Regions from separate parts of the Micromonospora sp. NPDC085948 genome, predicted to be linked through region 4. Evidence: riboswitches for the same ligand, from Rfam matches in the RefSeq annotation. Region 4 holds a riboswitch; each other region holds the start of a gene.

Region 1 (4,594 bases), on a different contig from region 4:
ACCAGTCATGCCTTCCGCACGTGCGAGTGATCGCTGAACGAGCGTGAGGACGGGCGGTAGGAGCAGCTCGTTGCCGCCGATCGTGGCGACAGCGTGTGCGCTGTGGGGCGTGCCGTCGACGTCGACGACGAGCGCACCGGCCTCTCGGGCGATCACGACGCCCGCGACGGTGTCCCAGGGCTTGTTGTTGAGCATGATGAACGCGTCGATCCTGCCCTGCGCCAACCAGGCGAGGTCGATCGCGGCGGAACCGTGCATGCGGATCCGTTGGACGTGCCGGGTGAGCTGCTCGGTGATGGCGAGTCTCTCGGCGTTCTTCCGGCTGGCGTCGGCACCGACCGCGTAGTCGCCGATGGCGACGACGGCGTCCCGGAGATCGGTGACCTGGCTGGCGCAGATGCGTCGGTTGTCGGCATAGGCGCCGTGCCCCTGAACGGCGTGGTAGCGGGTGCCGAGGAACGGCAGGTCGATGACGCCGAGGACGGCGTCTGTGCCGTGCAGGAGGCCGAGGGAGATCGCGCACAGGGGTGAGCCGTGGACGAAGTTGACGGTGCCGTCGACGGGGTCGAGTGCCCAGGTCAGTTCGGTGGCGTCGCCGCTGCCGCCATACTCCTCGCCGAGGAAACCGATGTCGGGCGCCGTGGCGGCCAGATGCTCGCGAACCGCTCGCTCGATGGCGTAGTCCACCTCGGACGCCATGTCACGGTCACCCTTGAAGGTCAGCGCGCCGGGCTGGAGCGTCCGCATCAGGTCGTGTGCCAGGTCAACGGCCTCCTGTGCGAGGGGGAGGAGGCGGGCGTGGTCGGTCATAGCTGGCGGCTGCGCTCCCAGAGTGAGGTGAACATCTCGTCGAATATCGGGTAGAGGCCGGAGGGACTCGTGTCGCGTTCGATGACCATCGTCGGGCAGTCGACGCCCCGCATCCGCGGTAGGTAGTGCTGGACGACGCAGAGTCGGTCATCAATCAGAAGCACGTTGGCGCGAATGGACTCGTCGTAGACGCCGATGGCCAGGTGGTCTCGGACACCTGCGGGGAGTGCACGCCCGTTTTCTCGGCTGGCTGTCACTGACTCGCCGGCCGCGCCGCTTCGAGCACGAGTAACCCAGGGCTGACCCCGTGGGTGCTGAATCGTCTACGACATCAGCTCCAGAGGGAGTCACACAGACACTCGGCTCCCTCTGCGGGATCACTCCGCCACCGGCCAATCAGCTCGCCGTCTCGTGGTCAGGCAACCCCGCGCACCTATATTTTCCCAGGTCAATGTGATGAGCGGGGCCGGGCGGTGCCAGGGCCGGCGTTGACCGGCGGCGGAGGGGTGTGGCAGCATTCGCGGCCTGACGGCAGTGAAGGAAGTCGGTGCGATTCCGACGCGGTCCCGCCACTGTCACCGGGGAGCGATCCCCCCTCGTGAGTCACGACCGTGTGTCTGCGGTTGGAAGGCCGGGGGAGAGCGTCGATCCGGAAGCCAGGATACTTCGGCCGTCGGGATGTACCCCAGGGCGTGGACACCCGAGGAGGACCCGATGACGCACAGCGTCTCATCCATTGACGATCATCGTCATGAGCCGTTTGGCGGGCACTGCACCGCGCCCACAACCGGCCGGCCCCGCACGTCCCGGCCCGGCCGTCGCGGCGTGTGCCAGACCGCTGGCTTCCGGTACCGCTGACCTGGGCGTCTGGCGCTGACCGGCCCCGACGTCCGCGTCGCTGAGCCCGGCCGAGCCGTCGTACCGGCTGACGCCGCACCCACCCGCTTCGTCCAGGTCGCCTCCGTAGCGGCCAGGGCGTCACTCTCCGGAGCCCGCCGTGCGCATCCTGCTGCTCTCCACCGCCGACACCGACCTGCTGGCCGCCCGCGCCAGCGGCGCCGACTACCGGCTCGCCAACCCCGCGCGGGTCGCCGCCGACGAGGTGTCCGCCCTGCTCGACGGGGTCGACCTCGTCGTCGTACGCCTGCTCGGCGGTCGGCAGGCGTGGCCGGACGGCCTCGCCGCGGTGCTCGCCACCGGTGTGCCGACGGTCGTGCTCGGCGGCGAGGCGCTGCCCGACGCGGAGCTGATGGCCATCTCCACAGTGCCGTCCGGGGTCGTCACCCAGGCGTTGGCGTACCTCGTCGAGGGTGGGCCGGACAACCTCGGGCAGCTCGCCCGGTTCCTCTCCGACACGGTGCTGCTCACCGGCGAGGGGTTCGCCCCGCCCGCGCCCACCCCCGCGTACGGCGTGCACGGCGAACACCCGACCGACCCGCAGCGGCCCACCGTGGGCATCGTCTTCTACCGGGCGCACGCCCTCGCCGGCAACACCGAATTCGTCGACGTCCTCGCGGACGCGGTCCACAACGCCGGCGGCAACCCGGTGCCGATCTTCTGCGGCTCGCTGCGAGGGCTGACCACCGGCGCGGGACCGCTCGGGCTGTTCGCCCGCTGCGACGCGCTGCTGGTCACCGTGCTGGCCGCCGGTGGCGCGGTCGCCGCGGACGCCTCCGGGGGCGGCGACGAGGACGCCTGGGACGTCGGCGCCCTGGCCGCCCTGGACGTGCCGATCATCCAGGCGCTCTGCCTGACCAGCACCCGCGAGCAGTGGGCCGGCAGCGACGCGGGGCTGTCCCCGTTGGACGCGGCGATGCAGGTGGCCATCCCCGAGTTCGACGGCCGGATCGTCAGCGTGCCGTTCTCGTTCAAGCAGATCGACGCCGACGGCCTCTCGGTCTACGCGGCCGACGCCGACCGGGCCGCCCGGGTCGCCGGGATCGCCGTGCGCCACGCCCGGCTGCGGTACGTGCCCAACGCCGACAAGCGGGTCGCCGTGGTGCTCAGCTCGTACCCCACCAAGCACTCCCGGGTCGGCAACGCCGTCGGGCTGGACACCCCGGTCTCGGCGGTCCGACTGCTGGCCGCGTTCGCCGAGGCCGGCTACCACCTGGGCGACGCGCCGGTGCCCGACGACGGCGACGCTCTGATCCACGCTCTGATCGCCGCCGGTGGTCACGACGTGGAGTGGCTCACCCCGGAGCAGCTGGCCGCCGCCGAGGCCCGGATCCCGGGGCAGACCTACCGGCGGTGGTTCGACCAGGTGCCGTCCGAGCTGCGGGAACGGATGCGGGAACACTGGGGTGAGCCGCCCGGCCAGCTCTACACCGAGGGCGGGGACATCGTGCTCGCCGGGCTGCGCTTCGGCAACGTGGTGCTGCTGATCCAACCGCCGCGCGGCTTCGGGGAGAACCCGATCGCCATCTACCACGACCCGGACCTGCCGCCGAGTCACCACTACCTGGCCGCGTACCGCTGGCTGGCCGCCCCGGTCGCCGACGGCGGCTTCGGCGCGGACGCCGTGGTGCACCTGGGCAAGCACGGCACCCTGGAGTGGCTGCCCGGCAAGGGCCTCGGCCTGGCCGCCGACTGCGCCCCCGACGCGGTCCTCGGTGACCTGCCGCTGGTCTACCCGTTCATCGTCAACGACCCCGGCGAGGGCACCCAGGCCAAGCGCCGCGCGCACGCCGTGGTCATCGACCACCTGGTGCCGCCGATGGCCCGCGCCGAGACCTACGGCGACCTGGCCAAACTGGAGCAACTGCTCGACGAGTACGCCACCGTGCAGGCCCTCGACCCGGCGAAGGTGCCCACCGTGCGGGCGCAGATCTGGGACCTCGTCCGCGCGGCGGAGCTGCACCACGACCTGCACGCCGAGGCGATGCCCGACGCGGACGACTTCGACGAGTTCGTGCTGCACCTCGACGGGTACCTCTGCGAGGTCAAGGACGTGCAGATCCGCGACGGGTTGCACATCCTCGCCGACGCGCCCACCGGTGAGCCCCGGGTCAACCTGGTCCTCGCGGTGCTGCGCGCCCCGCAGATCTGGGGTGGCGCCCGTGCCCTGCCCGGCCTGCGGCAGGCGCTCGCCGTCGCGTACTCCCTCGACGAGCAGGAGCTGCTCGCGGCACCGGGCGAACGACTGGCGGTGCCCACGGAGCTGACCGACGTGGTGGACGGGCCGGCCGGCACCGCCGCCGACGCGGTCGACCTGATCGAGGCCCTCGCCCGGCGGTTGGTTATCGGGATGGAGACGCTCGGCTGGGACGCCGAGGCCGTCGACGCGGTGGTTGTCGAGGTGACCGGCCAGTCGATCCCGGACGTCGCCGCTGTGCTGCACTTCGCCGCCACCGAGCTGGTGCCCCGGCTGGACCGGACCACCGACGAGCTGACCAATACTCTCGGCGCGCTCGACGGCCGGTTCGTGCCGCCCGGCCCGTCCGGTTCACCCACCCGGGGCCTGGTCAACGTGCTGCCCACCGGCCGCAACTTCTACTCCGTCGACCCCAAGGCCATTCCCAGCCGCAACGCCTGGGACGTCGGGGTGGCCCTCGCCGACTCGCTGCTGGCCCGGCACCTCGCCGACACCGGGTCGTACCCCCGCTCGGTGGGTCTGACCGTGTGGGGCACCAGCGCGATGCGCACCCAGGGCGACGACATCGCCGAGGTGCTCGCGCTGCTGGGCTGCCGGCCGGTGTGGGACGACCGATCGCGGCGGGTCACCGGCATCGAGGTGGTGCCGACCGCCGAGCTGGGCCGGCCGCGTGTCGACGTGACCGTGCGC
Region 2 (4,594 bases), on a different contig from region 4:
CGCGCCCAGGTACGGCTCCAACTGCACGGGCACGGTCGGGTCGGCGCTGACCTTGAAGTGCATCGGCGCCGTCACCCCCACCGTCGGGGTTCCGGTCATCGACACCGCGTACGGCCCGGCCTTCGCCTGGGCCTGCACCGGCGGCAACGCGGTCGGGGTGTGCGCGCCGGGCACGGTGTGGTCGACGCCCAGCACGAGCGGAATCTGCGTGTCGTTGGTCGCGGTGACGGAGAAGTCGGCGTAGACGCGGTAGCCGCCGGGCCGGGCCAGTGTCAGGGGGACGCTCCAGGTGCCGTCGGCCGCCATCGTCGGGTGCAGGTGCTGATAGCCGGACAGGTCGCGGCCGACCACGATCAGGTGCAACGGCTTGTCGTGGACGACCGCGAAGCGGGTCGCCGGTTGCCGGTCGGTCCCGACGATGCGGAACCGGTAGTCCGCGCGTACCCCGGGCGGTTGGGACCGCTCCAGTGGTTGCAGGGTGTAGCCGCCGGCGCTGACCGTCGTCCCGGTCGCCAGCGTCTCGCCCGTCGCGCCGTCACCGCGATGCGTGTGCGGCCCGGTGCCCGCCGGGTGTTGGTGCCCGTCGTTCGCGGCGCCCTCCTGGCCCGGGGCGGGCGGACCGCCCGCGGGCTGCCGGGCGCTGCGGTCCGCCGGGTTCCCGTCGCCGGTCCCGATGCGGGCCAGACCGAACCCGGCCAGCAGAGCGATCACCAGCCCGCCGACGAGCAGGGCAAGGTGGGTGTTGCTCAGCCGGGATCCGGGCGCTGCGGCGGCGAGATCCGTGTCGGGCCGTGCTCCGGGCTCGACCGTGGGCTCGCCGTCCGTACCGGCGACGGTTTGATCGGTCGGCGTCGGATCGACCGCGACGCCCGTGCGGGCCGTGACGACCGCGTTGCCCTTGCGTGCCGCCGGCACGGTGGTGGGCCGCCGCTTGTCGCCCGGAGCCGGCGCGACGACGGTCCTGCGACCGTCGGCCTTGCCACCGCCGATGGTCTTGCCGCCGGTGGCCCTGGCGCCGGCGGCCGGGCCGGTGCCGGCCTTGTTCGTGGGACGGGCACCACCGCCGCGTCGACCGGAGGTCGCCGGCGAGGTGCGGCCCCGGCCGGTGGGTCTGCGGGTGGAAGCCGATCGGCGACGCCAGAAGATGTACGCGGCCACCGCCCCGGCCGCCGCGACCACCACCGCCCAGCCGGCCAAGGCCACCGTTCCGAAGCCGCTCTCCTCGGTGGACCCGGTCGACGGAGCCGCCGCAGCCGGCGGGTTGGACGGATCGTCCGCGGTGGTCGGCACCGCCGAGGCCTGCCCGGACGTGTTGTGCTGCTCGGTGGCGGCCACCAGCGCCGGGTCCGGTTGGGTCGACGGCGGGCTCCACCCCTTCGGCGCCGCGGCCACCCGCCCGTCGTAGCGGAAGGTCAGGGTGCCCCGCACGGTGTCGCCGTCCGAGGCGACCGACAGGTAGCTCACCGAATACTGGCCCTTGGCGGGCAGGTGGGCGACGGTCACCACCGCGGGGAACCCCGTCGTGTACTCCCGTGGCTCGAACTGCCCGTTGACCAGGAAGTACTCCCGTACCGGCTTCTCCAGCGGCTTCGGCTCCCCCTGCGACCAGCCGTCGTCGACCCGGGTGCCGTCCGGGGCGGTGACCGTGAAGAACGCGTTGGCGGCGGCCTTCTCGGTGAAGTAGAGCCGCACCGCCGTGAACGGCTCGCGCACGGTGGAGCCGCCCGCCGGTGTGGAGTCGGCGAGGGTCCCGTGAGCCGCGGCGGGTTGGGCGGACGCGAGCAGGGCGACCGCCGAGGCGAGGAGGAACGCGAGGAGGCCCGAGATCACCCGCCCGCAAGTCTGGGGGAGACGACGCATCTGGATATCCTCACCCTCGCGAGACTTTTTTCAAGAGGTGGCGATCTTCTTCCTCCGACGACAAAAGTTGACGACGAGGTCGCGGGCCGTCGCAGCGGGACGCCCCGGGTGGACACATTCCCTGGCCAGCTATGCTGCCGACGGCGCTGGTTCGCCCCGTCGTGACCGGCTGGGCGTCGCAAGAGGGAACCCGGTGGAAATCCGGGGCTGCCCCGCAGCGGTGAGTGGGAACGACCGCCGTCATCAGCACTGGGCCAACGGCCTGGGAAGCGACGGCCAGTAGGGGACCGGCGCGACCGGTCAGGCCCGCGAGTCCGAAGACCTGCCGGCGCCGCGTACACAACCGTGTGCGCTGCCGTCGGCCTCGCGGGTGGGCTGAGCGGGTGACGGGCCGTGCGTGTGGCGCACGGCCAGGTCCTCGTCAGCGCGTGTCCGCGACCCGGCGGTGTGGTTTCCCGAGGGACGGACTACCGCTGTGCACGACACCACCACGATCGCCGGCCGAGCGCCGTCGGCGTCGCACCTGACCCTGTCGCAGATCATGGACCAGCACCACACCAACCTGATGGGTACGGTGCACGGCGGCCGGATCCTCAACCTCATCGACTCCGTCGCCGGTGTGGTCGCCGCCCGGCACTCCGACGGGCCGGCGGTGACCGCTGCCATCGACGAGACGGCGTTCCTCCGCGCGGTGCGGGTCGGTGACGTCGTACACGTCGATGCCCGGATCACCTGGGCCGGCCGCAGCTCGATGGAGGTCGCCGTCAAGGTGACCGCCGACCGGTGGGACCGGGCGGTGCCGCCCACCGACGTGGCCACCGCCCACCTGGTCATGGTCGCCATCGACGACGACGGTCAGCCTCGTACGGTGCCGCCGCTGCTGCCGGAGACCGACGGGGACCGGCGACGGTACCGGGAGGCGGAGATCCGCCGGGAGCACCGGCTGGCGCTGCGACGCGCGTTGCTCGACGGCGCCGACGACGCCTGACGCGCCCGTTGTGACGGTGGCCGGTCCGAGAACCCGCCCCACCGCCGATCCGGTCGGATAGCGTCCACGAGAGGCCCCGATCACGGAGAGTGTGGATGGCGATGCGCGCTGCGGTGCTGCGGGAGTTCGACGTTCCGCTGACGATCGAGGAGATCGACCAACCCAGCCCCGAGCGCGGGCAGGCGCTGGTGCGGATCGTCGCCAGCGGGGTCAACCCGCTCGACACGAAGATCCAGGCGGGAAAGGCCGCGCACGCACGCATCCAGCTCCCCGCGGTGCTCGGCCTGGACCTCGCCGGCGTCGTCGCGGCGGTCGGTGCGGAGGTGACCGACCTCGCGCCGGGAGACGAGGTGTACGGGCTGTGCGGGGGCGTGGGCGACCTCCAGGGTTCGCTTGCCGAGTACGCCGCCGTGGACACCCGACTCCTGGCCCGCAAGCCGAACACCCTCTCCATGCGGGAGGCCGCCGCGTTACCCCTGGCGGCGATCACCTCCTGGGAGGGGCTTGTCGACCGGGCCGGGGTCCGGGCCGGCCAGAAGGTGCTGGTGCACGGCGGCGCCGGTGGCGTCGGTTACGTGAGCGTCCAACTCGCCCAGGCGCGCGGCGCCGCGGCGTACGCCACGGGTGGGCCGGCGAGCATGTCTCTGATCGAGAGCCTGGGCGCGGTAGCGATCGACTACACCTCGACAAGCGTCGAGGAGTACGTGCAGAGGTACACCGACGGTGCCGGGTTCGACATCATCGCCGACAACGTGGGCGGCGCGACCCTCGACGCGTCGTTCGCGGCGGTGCGCACCTATCACGGCCACGTGGTCAGCGCGTTGGGCTGGGGGTCGCACTCGCTCGCCCCGCTGTCGTTCCGGGGAGCGACCTATTCCGGGGTGTTCACTCTGCTGCCGCTGCTGACCGGGCAGGGCCGCGAACACCAGGGCGACATTCTGCGCGAGGTCGCGGCGCTGGCCGACGCCGGCATGTTGCGCCCGCGACTGGATCCACGCACGTTCACGCTCGACACGGTCACGGACGCCCACCGCCTGGTCGCCAGCGGCACCGCGAACGGCAAGGTTGTCGTGGACGTCGCCGGTTGAGATGCGGGGACCGTCCCTCCGATCTGCAGGGCGCGTCGCGCCGCTGCGGGCCGCCCTTTGACCCTGGAGCTTCTGCGTCGCATTGCTGCCGCGCCCTGGCGTCTCGTAGGCGTCAAGGCGCTCGTGACGACGGATTCGGTAGTGGCAGCCGGATACCCTGCTCGATAACCGACCGGGGAGAGCCAATGGGCCTGTCAAGCCGTGAGTGTCCGGACTGCAGACGACGGGTCAAAGAGCCGTTTCAAGAGACAATCACCGGCCGCAAGGTCTGCCCTGACTGCGCCAACGCCCTCTTCATGGGCTCTGCTGCCGGCGCAATCACGGGGAATGTCGGCTCCGGGTACGGCGTCTGGGCCATGCTCATGCGCAAGATCCGGCGTTCGTCTGAGTGACGACCAGGACGACTCTGTCCGGACGTCCATGAACTCCGGTGGACTTTGAGGCAGCTCAATCGGTGCTTCCTGCGGAACGAAGGTGTCAAGCTTCGCCAGCGATGCGCCGTCGAAGTTGGTGCACCGCAACTCACTTGACTGGTGCGATCCGCCCGCGATTTGGTGGCGCCGTGAGCAAACTGTGGACCGCCCCCGAGAAAGACCCCAGGACCTTCGGTCAGCCCGTCGGCGAGAAGGCGACCTACCGGGAGTACCTCGGCAACTAC
Region 3 (4,594 bases), on a different contig from region 4:
GATCGGCTTCATGATGGACTGCGACACGACCGGCGTGGAGCCGGACCTGGCGCTTGTCAAGTTCAAGAAGCTGGTCGGCGGCGGCTCGATGCAGATCGTCAACCAGACGGTGCCGCGCGCCCTGCGCAGCCTCGGTTACCCCGAGGAGCAGGTCGAGGCGATCGTCGAGCACATCGCCGACCACGGCCACGTGGTGGACGCCCCGGGCCTCAAGCCGGAGCACTACCCGGTCTTCGACTGCGCCATGGGCGAGCGGACGATCGCCCCGATGGGTCACGTGCGGATGATGGCGGCCATCCAGCCGTTCGTCTCCGGCGCCATCTCCAAGACGGTCAACATGCCGGAGGCGGCCACCGTCGAGGACGTCGAGAAGATCTACTTCGAGGGCTGGAAGCTCGGCCTCAAGGCGCTGGCGATCTACCGGGACAACTGCAAGGTCGGTCAGCCGCTCTCGGTGGCCAAGTCCAACAAGGCCACCGAGCCGGCCGCGGTCGAGGCCGCGCCGGCCGCCGTGGAGAAGGTCATCGAGTACCGGCCGGTGCGTAAGCGCCTGCCGAAGAAGCGCCCGTCCGAGACGGTCAGCTTCTCCGTCGGTGGCGCCGAGGGCTACCTCACCGCGTCGTCCTACCCGGACGACGGCCTCGGCGAGGTCTTCCTGAAGATGTCCAAGCAGGGCTCGACCCTGGCCGGCGTGATGGACGCCTTCTCGGTGGCCATCAGCATCGGCCTGCAGTACGGCGTGCCGCTGGAGACGTTCGTCAGCAAGTTCACCAACATGCGCTTCGAGCCGGCCGGCATGACCGACGACCCGGACGTGCGGATGGCCGCCTCGGTGATGGACTACATCTTCCGTCGCCTGGCGCTGGACTTCCTGCCCTACGAGCGCCGCGCCGAGCTGGGCATCTTCACCGCCTCGGAGCGGGCCGCCCAGTTGCGGGCCGAGGCCGACGCGGAGGCCGCCGCCGTCACCGGCGCGGAGCTCACCGCGATGGCGTCCTCGGCTCCGGTGGAGGCCCCGGCCAAGTCGGAGGCCGTCGCCCAGCCGGCCCAGGAGATGGCCGACGTGGCCGCCGCCAAGCCGGCTCCGAGCGTGGGTTCCAGCACCGAACTGCTGGAGGCCGTGATCGGCAAGGCCGCCGACGCGCCGCTCTGCTTCACCTGCGGTACGAAGATGCGCCCCGCCGGTAGCTGCTACGTCTGCGAGGGCTGCGGCTCCACCAGCGGCTGTAGCTGACACGTCAGCGACGAGCCCCGGGCGTTCGCGCGCCCGGGGCTCGTTTGTGTGCGGGTCACTCGGACCAGCGATCCTGGTGGATCACCGACGACAGCGGACGTCGCTGACGCCAGCCGTGCCGCTCCAGGTCCGGCGTCTCCTCCAGATGGGTGACCGGGCCGAGGCAGAGCCACGCCACCGGGCGGACGGTGGCCGGGATGCCGAGCAGGTCGCGCAGGAACGGCTCCCGGTAGAACGAGACCCAGCCGACCCCGAGCTGCTCGGCGGTTGCGGCCAGCCACAGGTTCTGGATCGCCAGACAGACCGAGTAGAGGCCGGCGTCGGCGATCGCGTGACGGCCGAGCACGGCCGGCCCACCCCGCTCCGGGTCGTACGTGACCACGACCGACAACGTCGACTCTCGTACGCCATCGATCTTTATCCGGGCGAAGCGTTCCGCCGCCGCACCGTCGAGAGTGGCCGCGAAGGTGTCCCGCTCCCGCTCCACGTGCCGGTGGAACTGCTGCCGCAGCTCAGGATCGCGGACCAGGATGAAGTCCCAGGGCTGGGAGAGACCGACGCTCGGCGCGGCGTGCGCCGCCGTGAGGATCCGATCCAACGTATCCGCGGGGATCGGCGCCCCGGTGAACTGGGCACGTACGTCCCGACGGCGGTGGATGGTCTCGTAGAGTCCGTTGTTCAAGGCAGGCTCCCGCTGCGCTCGCGCCCCTGACGGGACGATGACGCGAGGCCGGTCTTCGGACTCCCGGATCTCCGCTGGTCACCCGCCTTCCCAGCCCCTCAGGGCCAGTGGCTGCGTCTGGTACGCGTGGGTGGCAGCTCCCCGGTCACCGCGGCGGGCCCGTGCCGGACTCACACCGGCTTCCCGATTCTCCCCACTCGCGCGGGGCACCTCGCAACGTTTGTGCCATTGCGCAGCATAGCGGCCGCCCCTGCCTACGGGGTGGCGGTCCGTCGCCCGGTCGCATGTCCGGCCGGTCGACGGCCGCTACCCGCGCCGTCTGCCTCAGGCGGAAAGTTCCGCCCGGATCAGCGCGGCCAGCTCGGCGGGCTGAGAAAGGAACGGCGAGTGCGAGGAGTTCATGCGCAACACCCGCTCGGCCCGCTTGGCCATGAGCTCCTGCGCGAAGGGCGGAAGAGCGTTGTCGGCCGCACAAATGAGGTAGGTGCTGGGAATGGTGCGCCACGCGGCCTCGGTCAGCGGCTGCTGCGTCGAGGCCCAGGACTGGAGCCCGAGTCGTGCAACGGCCTGTTCCGCGATTTCCGGATCGACGTCGCTGTAGAAGACCTCTCGGGGCTGCGACGGTTCGATGTGACCCCTGCCCTTCAGGTCCGTCCGCTCGTGAACCTCCCACCACGGCGGAGCAACGCCGCCGGCGGTGGAGAAGAGCGAATCGCCGACATCCGGCTGGAAAGCGGCGAGATAAACGATTCGGCGTACGTTGTCCGCGGCAGCGAGCGCCTCCGTGACTGGTGCGCCACCGTAGGAGTGGGCGACGACCACGACCGGTCCGTCGATGGCGGCGACGGCGGCTTTGACCACGGCCGCGTCGTCGTAGAGGTCCCCGAGGGCAGCGGGGTCGTTGCCGCTACTGGGTAGCGCGACGGTGTGGATGTCGATATCCGGAAACTGCTCGATGAGCGACTGCCAGACCCAGGGCCCGTGCCAGGCACCGTGCACGAGAAGAAGCGACGGAATGCTGTTCAAGATGATGTTCCTGCCCGCATGTATTCAAATGATCGGATCTGGAGTTCGTCGTCGACCACGCCGTCGTGCATCACCGGAGCGCCCCATCTCGACCGAGGACAGCGGAAATATATGCCGCTACTTTTGGGTAGCAAGGCGCGGATGACTATGAGCCGAGCCACAAGCCCGATCGGCGGCGGTGTGCTCGTGATCAACAACACGTTGCCTGGCTCGGGCCGAATCCAAGCTCATTCCCGTATTGCTTGCTGAGCGCCGCTGGATAGCAAACTCGCGCCCGTGGCGGTGCGGTTGTCCGCAATTCCCCCGACGCACCTGCCGGGCTACTCGCTCGCGCGCTCGGCCGCGCGTACCGCGTTGCGGAACAGCATCGCGACGGTGGTCGGACCGACGCCGCCGACCCGGGGCGTGATGGCGCCGGCGACCTCGGCGCACGCTTCGTCCACGTCCGGTAGGAGGCGCCGTCCTTCGTAGCGGACGCCGGCGCCGATGACGACGGCGCCGGGCTTGACGTGCTCAGGCCGAACGATCCGGGGTACGCCCGCGGCGGCGACGAGGATGTCGGCGCGGCGGGTGTAGCGGTCCCAGTCGGGCACGCCGGTGTGGACGACGGTGACGGCGGCGTTGGCGGTCGGGCGCTTCTGGGCGAGCAGCATCGCCAGGGGGCGGCCAAGGGTGGCGCCGCGACCGAGGATGACGACCTCACGACCGGCGACGGGGATCTCGTGGTACGCCAGGAGGGCTTCGATGCCGGCGGGGGTGCACGGCAGCGGGCCGGGCAGGCCGACGGCGAGACGCCCCATGTTCAGCGGGTGCATGCCGTCGACGTCCTTGTCCGGGTCGATCGTCAGCAGCGCCGCGTCGTAGTCCAGATGCCCCGGCACGGGGTACTGCACGAGCAGTCCGTGCACGGCGGGATCGCTGTTGAAGCGGGCAATGGCCTGGTGCAGTTCGGCCTGGGTGGCGGTGGCGGGCAGATGCACGTGCGGGGAGGCGAATCCGAGCGCGGCGGCCTGGCGCTGCTTGATGGCGATGTAGCCGGCGCTGGCGTCGTCGTCGCCGACGAGGATGGTGGCGAGGCTCGGTGTGATCCCGCGGCTGCGGAGTGCTGCGGCAGCGGCGGCGGTCTCGGCCAGGACGGCTTCGGCGACGGGTGCGCCCGGCAGGAGCCGAGCCGTGCCAGACGGGGTGTGGTGCTGCGCGGATCCACTGGTCGTGGTCATGACGGATTCTCCACGCAGGCGCCCAGGCGGTCGACGCCCGCGAGAGGCTCCCCGATGGTTTCACCATCCCCGTGCCGCCAGTCGCCGGTGCTTCGATCATGCCGCATCAACGGGGCGACTGCCCAGCTGACCGGCCCGTGCCGCCTCGGGCGGGGGGTTTGGTAACACCAGCGGTCCGGCTTACGAAGAAGAGGTGTGAGTGACGAGAGGGGACAGCCTGTGCGTGAGCCCAGCGAAGCGGGAGGTGACATCTCCGGCATCGGGGCCGATCCGGTGGCCTTCGAGGTCTTCTACCGGCGGCACCTGGAGGCGGTGGGCCGGTTCGTGGCGCGGCGGGTCGACGACCCGCACCTCGCCGCCGACCTGACCGCCGACGTGTTCCTGGCGGTGATCGAGTCCGCGGACGGCTACCGGCCGGACCGGGGGAGCCAG
Region 4 (4,594 bases):
GGTGCCGCTCGGCCGGCGACAGCTTGTCCAGGTCGGCGAGGTCGGCGTGCAGGTCGACCTCCTCGACCGTCCAGGTGTTGCGGATGGCGTCGCGGAACCTGTCGAAGAAGTGCGGGTAACGCATCGGGCGGAGGGTGAGGTCCATCCCGGGGTCGAGCAGCATGTGCGTGGTCCTCGTGTCGGTGGTGTTGGCGTCGGCGGTGCGGGCGGTCACTGGCAGGCCTCGCACGACTCGGGGTTCTCCAGCGAGCAGGCCAGCGCCTCCGCGTCGACGGCGACGGCGACGGCGACGGCGACGGGTGCGACAGCACTGACGGTGGCCTGTTGGATCCGGGTGGCGGGCCGCGAGCGCAGGTAGTACGTGGACTTCAGCCCGGCCTTCCAGGCGTACAGGTACATCGAGGAGAGCTTGCCGATGGTCGGCGCGGCCAGGAACAGGTTCAGCGACTGGGACTGGTCGATGAACGGGGCACGGGCGGCGGCCAGGTCGATAAGCGCCCGCTGCGGCAGTTCCCAGGCGGTGCGGAACAACTCCCGGACGCCGGCCGGCAGCTCGGCGATGTCCTGCACCGACCCCTCCGCGCGCTTGATCGCCGAGCGGATCCGCTCGGTCCACAGACCGCGGGCCTTCAACTCGCGGACCAGAGCGGTGTTGACCTGGAGGAACTCCCCCGACAGGGTCTCGCGCTTGAACAGGTTGGACACCTGCGGCTCGATGCACTCGTAGCACCCGGCGATCGAGGCGATGGTCGCGGTCGGCGCGACCGCCACGAGCAGCGAGTTGCGCAGCCCGTCCGTCGCAACCCGCTGGCGCAGCGCGTCCCAGCGCGCGGTCTGCGTACCCTCGACACCCCACAGGTCCGGTTGGAGCTGGCCCCGCGCGGCCCGGGTCTGCGGGTACGCCGGGTGCGCGCCGAAGCGACGCGCCAGGTCGGCGGAGGTCTCCAGCGCGGTCAGGTACAACTCCTCGCTGATCCGGGTGGACAGCTCCCGCGCGGCCGGTGAGTCGAACGGCAGCCGCAGCGCGAAGAAGACGTCCTGAAGGCCCATCAGCCCGAGCCCCACCGGCCGCCAGCGGGGGTTGCTCGCCGCCGCCTGCTCGGTCGGGTAGTAGTTGATGTCGATGACCCGGTCCAGGAAGGTCACGGCGGTACGGACGGTGGCGCGCAGCCGCTCCCAGTCGATGCCGCCGTCGCTGAGGTGCGCGGCGAGGTTCACCGAGCCGAGGTTGCACACGGCGGTCTCGGCGTCGCTGGACACCTCGATGATCTCGGTGCACAGGTTGGACAGGTGCACCACGTTGCCGTCCTCGGCGGTCTGGTTGCACAGTCGGTTCGCGGCGTCCTTGAAGGTCATCCACCCGTTGCCGGTCTGGGCGAGGGTGCGCATCATCTTGCCGTACAGCTCCCGCGCCGGGACCTGCCGCACGTGGCGGCCCTGCGTCTCGGCCTGCCGGTACGCGGCGTCGAACCGCTCCCCCCACAGGTCGGGCAGCTCGGGTACCTCGTGCGGGTCGAACAGTGACCACATCTCGTCGGCCTCGACCCGGCGCATGAACTCGTCCGGGATCCAGTTGGCCAGGTTGAGGTTGTGGGTGCGGCGGGCGTCCTCGCCGGTGTTGTCCCGCAGTTGCAGGAACTCCTCGATGTCCGGGTGCCACGGTTCCAGATAGACGCAGGCCGCGCCCTTGCGCCGGCCGCCCTGGTTGACCGCGGCGACGCTCGCGTCCAGTGTGCGCAGCCACGGCACGATCCCGTTGGACTGCCCGTTGGTGCCGCGGATCAGTGCACCCCTGGACCGGACCCGGGAGTACGCGATGCCGATGCCGCCGGCGAACTTGGACAGGTTGGCGACCTGGGCGTACCGCTGGTAGATGGAGTCCAACTCGTCGCGCGGAGAGTCGACCAGATAGCAGGAGGACATCTGGGTGTGTCGGGTGCCGGAGTTGAACAGTGTCGGCGAGCTGGGCAGATAGGCCAGGCTGGACATCAGCCGGTAGAAGCCGACCGCCTCGTCCGGCGTCTGGGACAGCCCGCAGGCCACCCGGAGCAGCCAGTACTGCGGGGTCTCCAGCACCAGCCGGCTGGTGGGGTGACGCAGCAGGTACCTGTCGTACACCGTGCGCAGGCCGAAGTACTCGAATCGTCGGTCGCCGTCGGGATCGACAGCGTGGTCGAGCATCGGGGCGTGGGCGGCGACGAACGCGGCGGTGTCGTCGGCGACCAGGCCCTCGGCGTGGCCGATCCGGATCGCCGCGCTGAACGAGGTGACGCCCTGTCGACGCACCTCCTTGTCGACGTAGCCGGACAGCAGCCGGGCGGCGAGGCGCGAGTACTGCGGTTCCTCACCGATCATCTCGGCGGCGGTCTGGATGGAGAGCCGGTCCAGCTCGGCCGTCGTCGCGCCGTCGTACAGGCCGCTGATCGTGCGGGTGGCGACCCGCATCGGGTCGACGTCGGCCAGGTCGTCGGCCCACCGCTCGACCGCACGGACGATCTTGTTGACGTCCACGGACTCGGTGGTGCCGTTGCGCTTGCGCACCTGCATCGGCGTGCGCCGGACGGCCGCGTCGCCGCTGACCGGGACTGCCTCGGTGACTGTCACCACTCACTCCTCGCGAGTTCGAGACCTGATGGCCCCTCGAACGCGTGGAGACGGACACCAACGGACGCCACGCCGGCACGGCGTGGGTCAGGTGGCGTCGGCCGTCCCACGCGGCCTCGGACCGCCGCCCACCCGGGTGCGGGTACGCGGCGCGCTGGCAGGTCTTCGGACTCGTGGGCACGACCGGGTTGGCCGGTCTCCTACTGGCCGTCGCTTCCCAGACCGCTTCGTGGCCCAGTGCTTCTGACGGCTGTCGTTCCCACTCACCGCTGCGGGACAGTCCCGGATTTCCACCGGGTTCCCTCTTGCCTCGACCACTCCGGATGAGCGGCCGAACCAGCTGCGTTCGACACCATATATAGGGACGCTGCGGTTGTCACACCCCACATGTCGGTCTCGGGCGTGTCGACGGCGACCTCCGTGACGGTCATCACCGGCCACGCCGACCAGGCCGAGTCGCGCCGGGGCGCGGTGGACCGACACCCGCGCGGCGCGCGGTACACGAGCAGGTGTCGACATTCGGAAAGGTGTGATGTATTAAGTCTTTAGATGTAAGGATCCCTACCTATACTTAGGCGTCAATGTAGTTATCCGGAGTGGACATCTAATCTTCTGAACCACTCCTCATATCTCGCACCACCGTCCCCATCGGGCCGGCGGTGCCGCAGCAGTGCCCGGGCCGACGACGAGGTGCCGCCCGTCGAAGGTGCCTACCAGCGCGGCGAATGTTGGTACCACCGCATTCAGGGCTCGCGGATCGGGTACGGCGATCACGGGGACCGCGCACCGACGAATCTCCAGCACGAAGAAACATTGGATGTCTTCGATACCCGACGGATCGACGTCGTTGACGCGTCGGATCGACCCTCCGTATACTCCCAGAGATCATCTGATCTTTAGCCTAACCGGGCGAGGAGCGCATGCCGCAGATCACCGCCGTCACTGTCGAGGACGTCCGCTTCCCCACCTCCCTGACCGCTGACGGCTCCGACGCCATGAACAAGGACGGCGACTACTCGGCGGCCTACGTCGTCCTGCACACCGACGGCGTCGACAGCAGCGGTGCGCCACTCGCGGGCCACGGCCTGACCTTCACCATCGGCCGGGGCAACGACATCGTCGTCGCGGCGGCCGTCCATCAGGCACAGCGCCTCGTCGGCGTGGACGTCGCGACGATGGCGGCGGACATGGGCGCGGTCTACCGTCTGCTCACCTCCGACTCGCAACTACGCTGGCTCGGCCCGGAGAAGGGTGTCGTGCACCTGTCGCTGGCCGCCGTCCTCAACGCGTCGTGGGATCTGGTCGCCCGGGTCGCCGACAAGCCGCTGTGGCGGCTGCTCGTCGACATGTCCCCCGAGCAGCTCGTCGACATCGCGGACCTGCGCTACCTGTCCGACGCGCTGACCCGGGACGAGGCGCTGGCCATCCTGCGGGCCAAGGAGAGCACGAAGGCGGCCCGTCTCGCCGAGCTCGACCGGACCGGCTACCCCGCCTACACCACCTCGGCAGGCTGGCTCGGCTACGGCGACGACAAGCTGCGCCGGCTGTGCCAGGAGGCGGTGGACACCGGCTACGGCTACGTCAAGCTGAAGGTGGGCGCCAACCTCGACGACGACATCCGCCGGTGCGGCATCGCCCGGGAGATCCTCGGTCCGGACCGCAACCTGATGATCGACGCCAACCAGGTGTGGGACGTCGGTCAGGCCATCGAGTGGGTCAAGGCCCTGGCGCAGTTCGAGCCACTGTGGATCGAGGAGCCGACCAGCCCCGACGACATTCTGGGCCACGCCGCCGTGCGCCGCGCCGTCGCTCCGATCGGAGTCGCCACCGGCGAGCACTGCCACAACCGGGTGATGTTCAAGCAGTTGTTCCAGGCCGAGGCCATCGACTTCTGTCAACTGGACACCGGCAGGTTGGCCAGCATCAACGAGATCGTCGCCGTGCTGCTGCTCGCCGCGAAGTTCGACATCCCCGTGTGCCCCCACGCCGG

Evidence for each region. A riboswitch is a leader RNA that binds a small molecule or an ion and turns the genes downstream of it on or off. The one in region 4 is predicted to bind cobalamin.
Region 1: linked by a shared signal. The riboswitch ahead of cobN (cobaltochelatase subunit CobN) and the one ahead of AB0O48_RS15530 (ribonucleoside-diphosphate reductase subunit alpha) in region 4 are both predicted to bind cobalamin.
Region 2: linked by a shared signal. The riboswitch ahead of AB0O48_RS34135 (acyl-CoA thioesterase) and the one ahead of AB0O48_RS15530 (ribonucleoside-diphosphate reductase subunit alpha) in region 4 are both predicted to bind cobalamin.
Region 3: linked by a shared signal. The riboswitch ahead of bluB (5,6-dimethylbenzimidazole synthase) and the one ahead of AB0O48_RS15530 (ribonucleoside-diphosphate reductase subunit alpha) in region 4 are both predicted to bind cobalamin.

The regions. Positions count from the first base shown of each region.
Region 1 covers NZ_JBFBJW010000009.1:99,414-104,007, forward strand. Annotated here, with positions in the region: gene AB0O48_RS22700 (inositol monophosphatase family protein) at 1-810, opposite strand, end outside; gene AB0O48_RS22705 (DUF5919 domain-containing protein) at 807-1,067, opposite strand; cobalamin riboswitch at 1,348-1,477, shown strand; gene cobN (cobaltochelatase subunit CobN) at 1,808-4,594, shown strand, end outside.
Region 2 covers NZ_JBFBJW010000025.1:10,967-15,560, reverse strand. Annotated here, with positions in the region: gene AB0O48_RS34140 (copper resistance protein CopC) at 1-1,860, opposite strand, end outside; cobalamin riboswitch at 1,991-2,205, shown strand; gene AB0O48_RS34135 (acyl-CoA thioesterase) at 2,336-2,848, shown strand; gene AB0O48_RS34130 (zinc-dependent alcohol dehydrogenase family protein) at 2,944-3,936, shown strand; gene AB0O48_RS34125 (DinB family protein) at 4,499-4,594, shown strand, end outside.
Region 3 covers NZ_JBFBJW010000006.1:147,580-152,173, forward strand. Annotated here, with positions in the region: gene AB0O48_RS18080 (vitamin B12-dependent ribonucleotide reductase) at 1-1,234, shown strand, start outside; gene bluB (5,6-dimethylbenzimidazole synthase) at 1,290-1,916, opposite strand; cobalamin riboswitch at 1,945-2,145, opposite strand; gene AB0O48_RS18090 (alpha/beta hydrolase) at 2,241-2,942, opposite strand; gene AB0O48_RS18095 (bifunctional 5,10-methylenetetrahydrofolate dehydrogenase/5,10-methenyltetrahydrofolate cyclohydrolase) at 3,263-4,162, opposite strand; gene AB0O48_RS18100 (sigma-70 family RNA polymerase sigma factor) at 4,382-4,594, shown strand, end outside.
Region 4 covers NZ_JBFBJW010000005.1:61,601-66,194, forward strand. Annotated here, with positions in the region: gene AB0O48_RS15525 (ribonucleotide-diphosphate reductase subunit beta) at 1-163, opposite strand, end outside; gene AB0O48_RS15530 (ribonucleoside-diphosphate reductase subunit alpha) at 211-2,547, opposite strand; cobalamin riboswitch at 2,743-2,960, opposite strand; gene AB0O48_RS15535 (L-fuconate dehydratase) at 3,525-4,594, shown strand, end outside.